Regions from separate parts of the Pseudomonas gorinensis genome, predicted to be linked through region 3. Evidence: riboswitches for the same ligand, from Rfam matches in the RefSeq annotation. Region 3 holds a riboswitch; each other region holds the start of a gene.
What was found. Region 3 has a riboswitch for cobalamin ahead of AB7933_RS23150 (ABC transporter substrate-binding protein). Riboswitches for the same ligand answer to the same signal wherever they lie in the genome.
Positions count from the first base shown of each region.

Region 1: linked by a shared signal. The riboswitch ahead of cobO (cob(I)yrinic acid a,c-diamide adenosyltransferase) and the one ahead of AB7933_RS23150 (ABC transporter substrate-binding protein) in region 3 are both predicted to bind cobalamin.
Region 2: linked by a shared signal. The riboswitch ahead of AB7933_RS15435 (CbtB domain-containing protein) and the one ahead of AB7933_RS23150 (ABC transporter substrate-binding protein) in region 3 are both predicted to bind cobalamin.

Region 1 covers NZ_CP167125.1:5,400,364-5,403,633, forward strand. Annotated here, with positions in the region: gene AB7933_RS24405 (cobyrinate a,c-diamide synthase) at 1-813, opposite strand, end outside; gene cobO (cob(I)yrinic acid a,c-diamide adenosyltransferase) at 810-1,421, opposite strand; cobalamin riboswitch at 1,501-1,749, opposite strand; gene AB7933_RS24415 (PQQ-dependent sugar dehydrogenase) at 1,849-3,162, shown strand; gene AB7933_RS24420 (C40 family peptidase) at 3,234-3,270, opposite strand, start outside.
Region 2 covers NZ_CP167125.1:3,375,584-3,378,853, forward strand. Annotated here, with positions in the region: gene cobM (precorrin-4 C(11)-methyltransferase) at 1-302, opposite strand, end outside; gene AB7933_RS15425 (cobalamin biosynthesis protein) at 373-765, opposite strand; gene AB7933_RS15430 (CbtA family protein) at 762-1,466, opposite strand; gene AB7933_RS15435 (CbtB domain-containing protein) at 1,478-1,666, opposite strand; cobalamin riboswitch at 1,763-1,967, opposite strand; cobalamin riboswitch at 2,009-2,208, shown strand; gene cobW (cobalamin biosynthesis protein CobW) at 2,301-3,270, shown strand, end outside.
Region 3 covers NZ_CP167125.1:5,114,256-5,117,525, forward strand. Annotated here, with positions in the region: gene AB7933_RS23145 (DNA/RNA non-specific endonuclease) at 1-922, shown strand, start outside; cobalamin riboswitch at 1,005-1,199, shown strand; gene AB7933_RS23150 (ABC transporter substrate-binding protein) at 1,314-2,324, shown strand; gene AB7933_RS23155 (FecCD family ABC transporter permease) at 2,321-3,270, shown strand, end outside.

The sequences.
Region 1 (3,270 bases), 290 kb from region 3:
TGAGAAAAAGCGCAACTCGGCCCCCATCGCCCGCAATAGATCCAGGCTGGCGCCATAGGTGAAGGCAAAGGCTTCGTCACGGGCCACGGCGATGCGCACACCGGCGAGCAGCGGTTCGGCTTCGATCACTTCAGGCGCGGCGAAGGTCACCGGCGGCGGCAAGGCAACTTCACAACTGTTGCCCAGGGCCTGGGCAGCGGCGTCCAGGCGTACGTCGAGGTCATTCAGTTCGCTGGCTTGCACCAGGCCAAGATGGCGGCTGGGCAACTCAATCCCGGTTTCACGGGACAACGCGCCGTACCAGCGCAGGCCTTCGGTGAGGCTCCCTTCGAGCAGTTGCGCATGGCGCAAGGTGCCGACACGGTTGGCCAACACACCGGCAAACGGCAAGTCCGGCTGATAACGCGCCAGGCCCAGGGCCAGGGCACCGAAGGTCTGGGCCATGGCGGTGCCGTCGATCACCGCCAGCACCGGCACACCGAAGTGCCGCGCCAGGTCGGCGCTGGACGGCGTACCGTCAAACAGGCCCATGACGCCTTCGATCAGGATCAGGTCGGCCTCCCCTGCCGCTTCCCACAGCAAGCGACGACTTTCCTGCTCGCCAACCATCCACATATCCAACTGATACACCGGCGCACCGCTGGCGCGTTCGTGGATCATCGGGTCGAGGAAGTCCGGGCCGCATTTGAACACGCGTACTTTGCGCCCCAGGTTGCGGTGCAAACGGGCCAGCGCAGCGGTGACCGTGGTTTTGCCCTGGCCGGACGCCGGTGCGGCGATCAGTACGGCCGGACAATGACGGGGCTGATTCAAAGTTCGACGCCCTTCTGTGCCTTGATACCGGCCTGGAACGCGTGCTTGAGCATGCCCATTTCGGTGACGGTGTCACCCATCTCGATCAACTCCGGCTTGGCGCCACGGCCGGTAACCACCACGTGCTGCATCGGCGGACGGGCTTGCAGGTCGCTCAATACCTGGTCCAGGTCGAGGTAGCCATGCTTGAGGGCGATGTTCAGCTCATCCAGCACCACTAGGCCGATGCTCGGGTCTTGCAGCAGTTCGCGAGACACGGCCCAGGCGGCCTCGGCGGCGGCGATGTCGCGCTGGCGGTCCTGGGTTTCCCAGGTGAAGCCTTCGCCCATGACGTGAAAGCGCACTTGTTCGGGGAAGCGCCGGAAGAACAATTCTTCGCCGGTGCTGTTACGGCCTTTGATGAACTGCACCACGCCGCACTGCATGCCGTGGCCCATGGCGCGCGCGAGCATGCCGAACGCAGAGCTGCTTTTGCCTTTGCCGTTGCCGGTCAGCACCAGCAGCAAACCGCATTCGTTCGGGGAATTGGCAATGCGCTCGTCAATCACGGCTTTTTTGCGCAGCATGCGCGCCAGGTGGCGTTCGTCGCGGTCGGGGGAATCGGTCATGGCAGCTCTCCGTTGGGGCTGGACAAAAACGGCGGGCAGGAAAAAACAAAAACAGACAGCCAAGCATCGCCCACCGTGATGCTGTTGGATGATCCAGGCCGGTCTCCGGACTCATGAGTGGCTCGCTTTATAGAAAGCAGGCCGACGCTGCGCCTTCCCATATCGCAGCGCGATACAGTGGCCAATAGCACCGTCTTGACTCATTTACCGTTGCGGGGGCAGCGCCGGAATTGCGGCAACACTGTGTACAAGTGCGCTCACTCACCGGCTTCCCTGTTTCACTCAGTCGACCCTTGGGTCACAGAGCACCTGAAACAAGTCGCGAAGGTTAGTGGGTTGGGGGGGGAGCGTCAATTAAAGCTGGCCTTGCACTTGAACCATCGTGCCGCAGCACTCCTCTACCCTTACAGGCATTCAGGAGAAAACCATGCATAAAACAAGACTCACCCTACTGATCATGGTCGCAGGCACCCTCGCTGCCTGCGGAGAAAGCTCGACCTTGAAGGTATCGGATGGCACCGGCCCTTCGCCCCAACTGCCAGAGCCCAACAAGACCCTGATCCCCACCGTGAATATCGCCCCAGCCATTGGCTGGCCTGCTGGCATGAAGCCAACCGCCGCCGCGGGCACCCAGGTGACAGCGTTCGCCGAAGGCCTGGATCACCCTCGCTGGCTGTATGTGCTACCCAATGGCGATGTGTTGGTGGCCGAAACCAATGCGCCGCCCAAGCCGGACGACGCCAAGGGTATTCGCGGCTGGGTAATGGAAAAGGTCATGGGCCGCGCCGGTGCCGGTGTGCCCAGCCCGAACCGCATCACCTTGCTGCGCGATGCCGATCACGATGGCGTCGCCGAGACCCGCACGGTCTTCCTGGAGAATCTCAACTCGCCGTTCGGCATGACCCTGGTGGGCAACGACCTCTACGTGGCCGACTCAGACAAGCTGCTGCGCTTTCCCTATCAACCGGGCGAAACCGCAATCACGCAGGCCGGCACCACGGTGGTCGACCTGCCGGGCGGCAGCATCAACCACCACTGGACGAAAAACGTGGTGGCCAGCAAGGACGGCAGCAAGTTGTATGTGAGCGTCGGTTCCAACAGCAACGTCGGCGAGAACGGCCTGGAAGCGGAACAAGGTCGGGCGGCGATCTGGGAAGTCGATCGCGCCAGTGGCCAGCACCGGATTTTCACTTCGGGCCTGCGCAACCCCAACGGCATGGCCTGGGAACCGCAGAGCGGCAAGCTGTGGACCGCGGTCAACGAGCGCGATGAGATCGGCAGCGACCTGGTGCCGGACTACATCACCTCGGTCAAGGATGGCGCGTTTTATGGCTGGCCATTCAGCTACTACGGGCAACATGTGGATGTGCGTGTCACACCACAGGACCCGGCCCTGGTCGCCAAGGCGGTCGCGCCAGACTACGCCGTCGGCCCGCATACCGCTTCGCTGGGGCTGACCTTCGCCGAAGGCAGCAAATTACCTGCACCGTTCGTCAACGGCGCCTTTATCGGCCAGCACGGGTCATGGAACCGCAAGCCGCACAGTGGCTACAAGGTGATCTTTGTGCCGTTCGAAGGTGGCAAACCCAAGGGGCAGCCAGTGGACGTGCTGACCGGGTTCCTCGACAAGGATGAGAACGCTATGGGCCGGCCGGTGGGTGTGGTGATCGATCAGCAGGGGGACCTGCTGGTGGCGGATGATGTGGGGAATAAGGTGTGGCGGGTGTCTGCAGTTAAGTAACTTTTCTCAAGACCACCACAAAAAATATGGGAGGGAGCTTGCTGCCTCCCACATTGGGTTCGGTTTCTGGCTTAGGGATTGCGGGCCAAGTGCTCAGCCGGCAACACG
Region 2 (3,270 bases), 1.7 Mb from region 3:
ATGCCCAGCTCGCGCAGATGACGAATCTGCTCGCCGATCGCCCCATACAGGCTCGGATCGCCGGAATGCACCCGCGCCACATCCTGGCCGTTGGCGTGGGCGGTCTTGATCAGCTCGATGATCTGCTCCAGGTGCAGTTCGGCGCTGTTGACCACCAGTTGCGCTTGATGCCCCTCCAGCACGGCCGCCGGTACCAGCGAACCGGCATAGATGATCACCGGGCAACTGCGGATCAGCCGTTGGCCTTTGACAGTGATCAATTCCGGGTCGCCGGGGCCGGCACCGATGAAGTAGACGGTCATGGAGGATTCCTGTCGAAAAACGGGCGAGCATGAAGATTGCTCATGATCGGAAGACGCAATTATCGATTTTTCAGCCGGCGCAGGCCAATGCAAAGGTGGCCTGGGCGGTTTTCTTGCGGGTGATCAGCAAGCGGGCAGGGCCTGGGGAGAGCTGTTCGGCCAGGGCCAGGGCGGCGCTTTCGGCGATGCCGTAACAGCCGGTGTGGGCAAAGGCGACCGCTGATTTATGGCTCAGACGGCCTTCATACGCGGCCAACTGTTCGGCGCTGAAGCACTGCAATGGCAGGTTCAACCTATGCGCCAGGGCCAGTAACCCCGGCTCGTCCTGTTTGCGGTCGAGACTCGCCAGTGCGGTGATGTGCTGGCGCTCGATACCCGCTTCGGCGAGGGCCGTGTCAAACAGCGCCAGCAGGGCGTGCAATTCGCAGCCCCGCTGGCAACCGAGGCCGACCGCTAGTTTCATGCCGAGTATTGATCGTCGCGGTTGCGGCGAAACAACCAGGCGCTGATCAGGCCCAGGGCCAGCCAGAAGGCGACGTTGGTCAACTGCGAGGCGATCTTGAATTGTGCTTCCAGTGCCTCTGGCGCCAGCATCGAATGCACTTGCGGCTGCGGGGCGCCGATTACGTGAGGCACCACGAGGATCGCCACGCCCAGCCCTTTAAGCAGCCAGTTGCCACCGAACACCAACAGCGCAATACCGGCCGCAGTGGAGGCGGCCGTGCCGATCCACCAGATCTGGCGTTGCGCCAGGTCGGCGGCGGCCGTGCCCGGCAGCTCGGGCGGCAGGCCCAGGGTCGGCGCCAACACAAAGGTCGCGTAGCCGGCCAGGCCCCACAGCAAGCCTTGGGCCGTGCGGGTCGGTGCGCGCAGGGTATAGAGGCCGGCCAGCATCAGGGCGAAGCCGACGGCGACCACCAGGTTGCCGCCGGTGGTCGACAGCACGCGCTGCCAGCCGTCTTCCGGTTCCCAGGCTTCGGCGTCATGGGTGTGCGCAGCGGCGCCAGCGGCATGCTCGTGCACGACTTCAGTCGCGGCCGGGGCCTTTTCGAAGGTTTCCGCCTGCAGAATCAGCGGAGCGACCCAGAAGCTTTGCAGCAGTGTCAGCAGCAGGGCGGCCAGCAAGCCGGTGAACCCTGCGGTTTGCGCAATACGTTTGATCATGTCGGCAGGTCTCAGTGGCACGGGAACGCGGCGCTGTGGCGGGTATCGTGGGCTGCGTTGTGCACCGCCTCGATATGCGAGAACCCGGCGAAATACACCAGGCACGCGCCCAGGATCGAGGCGCCGATGGCGGCGGTCAGGCGTTGGCTGAGGGTGGCGGTACTGCTGGCGGTGTGCGAAGTGCTGCTGATGATCGACATGGCGCGTCCCTATCGTGTTCAGGGTGAAACGAGCGCATGCAAACCCCGCGAGCCGGGCACGCAGGGTTTTAACAGCGCCCGCCCACCGCGGGTTTGTTATCTGATGTTATTCGGGCCGGTCTCCGGGCTTGCGAGGGACACTGGGTCTATAAAGCGTCGCCTTCCCATGCCGTACAGGCACAGTGGATCTGACGCTTCACTCGCTTACCGTTGCGGGGGCAGCACCGGACTGGTCATAAGGCTATGACTCACCGGTTTCCCGTTTCACCCTGTGAAGGGCACCCGAAACAAGGCGTGTAGGAAAGCATGCAGAGCGACGGTAGTCAAATTGACCGAGCCCCTGTAGCCTTGCACCTTCGAGGTTCTTCGGCCCAGGCCGAAGCTAAGAAGGGAACGCGGTTCAAGCCGCGGCTGCCCCCGCAACTGTGAAGGGTTTATCTGACTGCCACGCCACTGCCATTGCGGCGGGAAGGCGCAGCCAGCGCCGGTCGCAAGACCCGCAAGCCCCAAGCCAGGAGACCTGCCTCGCAACCGATTTTCCAATTCAACCGGGCGGGGTGATCCGGTGACGAAATCTGCTGCTGCGCGCCACGCAGGGCCTATCGTCCCGTATGCCCGCCCCCAAGGGCATCCGATGAAAACACTGGCCAAACTTCCCGTCACTATCGTTACCGGCTTTCTCGGCTCGGGCAAAACCACCTTGCTGCGCCACATGCTCGACAACGCCCAGGGCCGTCGCATTGCGGTGATCGTCAACGAATTCGGCGAGTTGGGCATTGACGGTGAGATCCTCAAGCAATGCTCGATCGGTTGCACCGAGGAAGAAGCCAACGGCCGCGTGTATGAACTGGCGAACGGCTGCCTGTGCTGCACCGTGCAGGAAGAGTTCTTTCCGGTGATGCGCGAACTGGTGGCCCGTCGCGGCGACCTCGACCATATCCTCATCGAAACCTCTGGCCTGGCCTTGCCCAAGCCCCTGGTGCAAGCCTTCCAATGGCCGGAAATCCGCAGCGCCTGCACCGTCGACGCGGTGATCACCGTGGTCGACAGCCCGGCGGTGGCCGCCGGCACCTTCGCCGCCTTCCCGGACCAGGTCGACGCCCAGCGCAAGCTTGATCCGAACCTGGACCACGAATCGCCGTTGCATGAACTGTTCGCCGACCAGTTGGCCAGCGCCGACCTGGTGATCCTCAACAAGTGCGACATGATCAGCCCCGAGGACCTGGCCCGCGTGCGCCTGGAAGTCGCCGAAGAGCTGCCACCCGCGGTGAAGATCGTCGAAGCCAGCAGCGGTCGCCTGCCCCTGGACGTGCTGATCGGCCTGGGCGCTGGCTCCGAAGAGCATATCGACGGCCGCCACAGCCATCACGATCATCACCATGACGGTGAAGACGACCACGATCACGACGCGTTCGACTCCATCTCCATCGACCTGCCCCAGGCCGATGAGGCACTGTTGCTCGACGCGCTGACCCAGTTGGTGGTGCAGCACGGCATCCTGCGTGTCAAAGGCTTCGCGGCGATTCCGAACAAGCCGATGCGCCTGCTGATCCAGGGCGTGGGCACGCGTTTCGACAAGCACTTCGACCGCGCCTGGGGGGCCG
Region 3 (3,270 bases):
ACGCAAAGCCAAAATTGACCTGACCCACCGCCCCCGGCTCGTCGATCTACGCCCGTTGATCCCGGCCACCCCCAGCCTGATGGAAGCCAGGGCGGCGACGCCCCGTGTGACGCCCGCCAAGGATTTGCAGGACCGGCGTGGCTACGCACCCGACTTTCTCAGCGGCTTCGCCGTGCCGTGGCCCACGGTGGATGAGGCATTGGCAACTGACGTCCAGCCGCTGCGCCTGGACTACACGCATTTCTCGGTGACCCTGTCACGTTCCCGACGGATGGCGCTCTATGTGGGCGTGAATATCGACGGCGGACAGGCGGTGGATATCGTTCGCAGCAACGACACCTGGGCCTACGACGGCCGCCTGCCCATCAGCGCGCAGATTGGCGACGAGCTCTACACCAACAACGGCCTGGATCGCGGCCACCTGGTGCGACGACAGGATCCCAACTGGGGCGACGAGGCCAACACCGCCAACCTCGATACGTTCCATTTCACCAATTGCTCGCCGCAGATGAGCGGGTTCAACCAGAAGACCTGGCTGGAGCTCGAAGACTACATTCTCGACAACACACAACGCTGGAAGGCCCGGGCCACGGTGTTTACCGGCCCGGTGTTGGCCGATGACGACCGTGTCTACCGCGGCGTGAAAATCCCCAAGGCATTCTGGAAAGTGGTGGCCTACCTCGGCGACGACGGCAAGCCCTCTGCCAGCGCCTACATGATCGACCAGAGCCGTGAACTCGGTCAGCTTGATCTGGTATTTGGCCAACTGCGGACCTACCGGCGCAGTGTGATCCAGATCGAGCAATTGACCGGCATCCGTTTCGCCAACCTGGCCGACTACGACGGTTTCAGCAATGAAGAGCGCGCAACGGGGACGCGAATTGAAGCACTGATCCGCGGCCCTGAAGATATACGCCTCTGACCGGCTACCGCGGCTTTATGTGGGCGCGAGCCTGCACGCGCCTACAGAAAGCCGCCATTCGGTTCCCCCTCCCCAGCCCAATCGACTACCATACCGCGCCGGTTCCCAAACGGGACTAATAGGGAATCCGAAGCGCGGTACCCCCGCGTCAATCGGAACTGCCCCCGCAACTGTAGATGCCGAGCCTGCTCCTCAACGCCACTGGATACCCTCCGGGAAGGCTGGAGCCGGGTGACGACGCATCAGTCAGGAGACCTGCCGGCCCAGTAAAACCACTAACCGGCGGGGTGTCCGGGAAGGACATCCTTGGCTGCCTCCACCGCAGCGTCCGAGGGCGTATTTCCGAACCGTACCTCCCCAGTTCCACGTACGGCTCCCAGGAGATTGCCCCATGCTGCCACGCGTTACCGCCCTGCTCACCGGCCTGGGCTTCTGTGCCCTGGCCCAGGCGACGCCCACCCACTACCCGCTGACGCTGGAGAACTGCGGCAGCACTCTGACCTTTCAGCAAGCGCCCGCCCGCAGCGTAACCATTGGCCAGGCGGCGACCGAGATGCTCTACGCCCTGGGTGTGGGCAACACAGTGGTCGGCACGGCGTTGTGGTTCAACAACGTGTTGCCGCAGTTCAAGGCACAGAACGACACCATCGAGCGCCTGGCCAACAATGAGCCAAGCTTCGAAGCGGTCATTGCCAAGCGCCCGCAACTGGTGGCCGCCGAGTTGGAATGGGTGGTTGGCCCACAAGGCGTGGTCGGCACCCGCGAGCAGTTTCATGAATTGAAGATCCCCACCTACCTGCTGCCGTCCGACTGCGAAGGCAAGAACAACCTGGTGGGCGCCGACGGCACACGCCTGGAGCCGTTCCGCATCGACACCATTTATAAAAGCATCAGCCAACTGGCCGAGATTTTCGACGTGCCGGACCGCGGCCAGCAACTGAACGAGGCGCTCAAGGCGCGCCTGGCCAAGTCCGTCGCCACCGCCCGCAACAAGGGCCTCAAGCAGGCCAGTGCGCTGGTGTGGTTCTCCAGCGCCGAAATGGCCAGCGATCCCTATGTGGCCGGCCACAAGGGTGTCCCCGAATTCATGCTGCAAACCCTCGGCTTGCACAACGTGGTGCAGTCCGATGAAGAGTGGCCCGCCGTCGGCTGGGAAACCCTCGCCAAAGCCAACCCCACCTTCCTGGTGATCGCGCGCATGGACCGCCGCCGCTACCCGGCCGACAACTACGAACAGAAACTGGCCTTCCTGCGCAGCGACCCGGTGACACGCAACATGGACGCGGTGAAACACAACCGCATCATCATCCTCGACGCCATGGCCCTACAGGCCAGCGTGCGTACTTTCGATGGGCTCGACCAACTGGCGAGCGCCATCGACAGCTACGACCTGCCCAAATGAGCAGAACGCTTCTCGCCCTGGCGCTGCTGTTGATCGCCATACTGGCCGGCGTAGCCATCGGCGAAACCGCCATCGAGCCGCAGGTAGTGCTCCAGGTGTTGGCTAATAAACTGTGGGCCGCCGGCTACGCGCTGGACCCTATCGACGAAGGCGTGGTGTGGAACTATCGCCTCACTCGCACGCTGGTCGCCGCCGCCTGCGGTGCGGGGCTGGCCACATGCGGGGTGATTCTGCAGTCGTTGTTGCGCAACCCCTTGGCCGATCCCTACCTGCTTGGCATCAGCGCCGGTGCCTCGACCGGCGCGGTGCTGGTGGTGCTGATGGGGGTCGGCGGTGGCTTGATCTCGCTGTCCGCCGGCGCCTTTGCCGGGGCGATGGCGGCGTTTGCGCTGGTGATTTTGCTCGCCCGGGCCAGCGGGTCGTCGAGCGGCACCGGCCAGATCATCCTGGCAGGCATCGCCGGTTCGCAGCTGTTCAACGCGCTGACCGCGTTCCTGATCACCAAGTCCGCCAGCTCCGAACAGGCGCGCGGCATCCTGTTCTGGTTGCTGGGTAATCTCAGCGGCGTGCGTTGGTCGTCGGTGTGGCTGGCGGTACCGGTGGCCGTCGCGGGGTTGGCGGTGTGCCTGTGGCACCGCCGCGCACTGGATGCATTCACCTTCGGCAGCGACTCGGCGGCGTCCCTCGGCATCCCGGTGCGCCGCGTGCAATTTGTGCTGGTGGGCTGCGCGGCGTTGGTCACCGCGGTGATGGTGTCGATTGTCGGCTCCATTGGTTTTGTCGGCCTGGTCATCCCTCACGCCGCACGCCTGTTGCTCGGTACCGGGCACTCACGCCTGCTGCCGGCCAGCGCCTTGGGAGGCGCATTGTTTTTGATTACAGCCGATGTGCTGTCACGCACCTTGATCAAGGGCCAGGTCATTCCGGTGGGCGTGGTCACCGCACT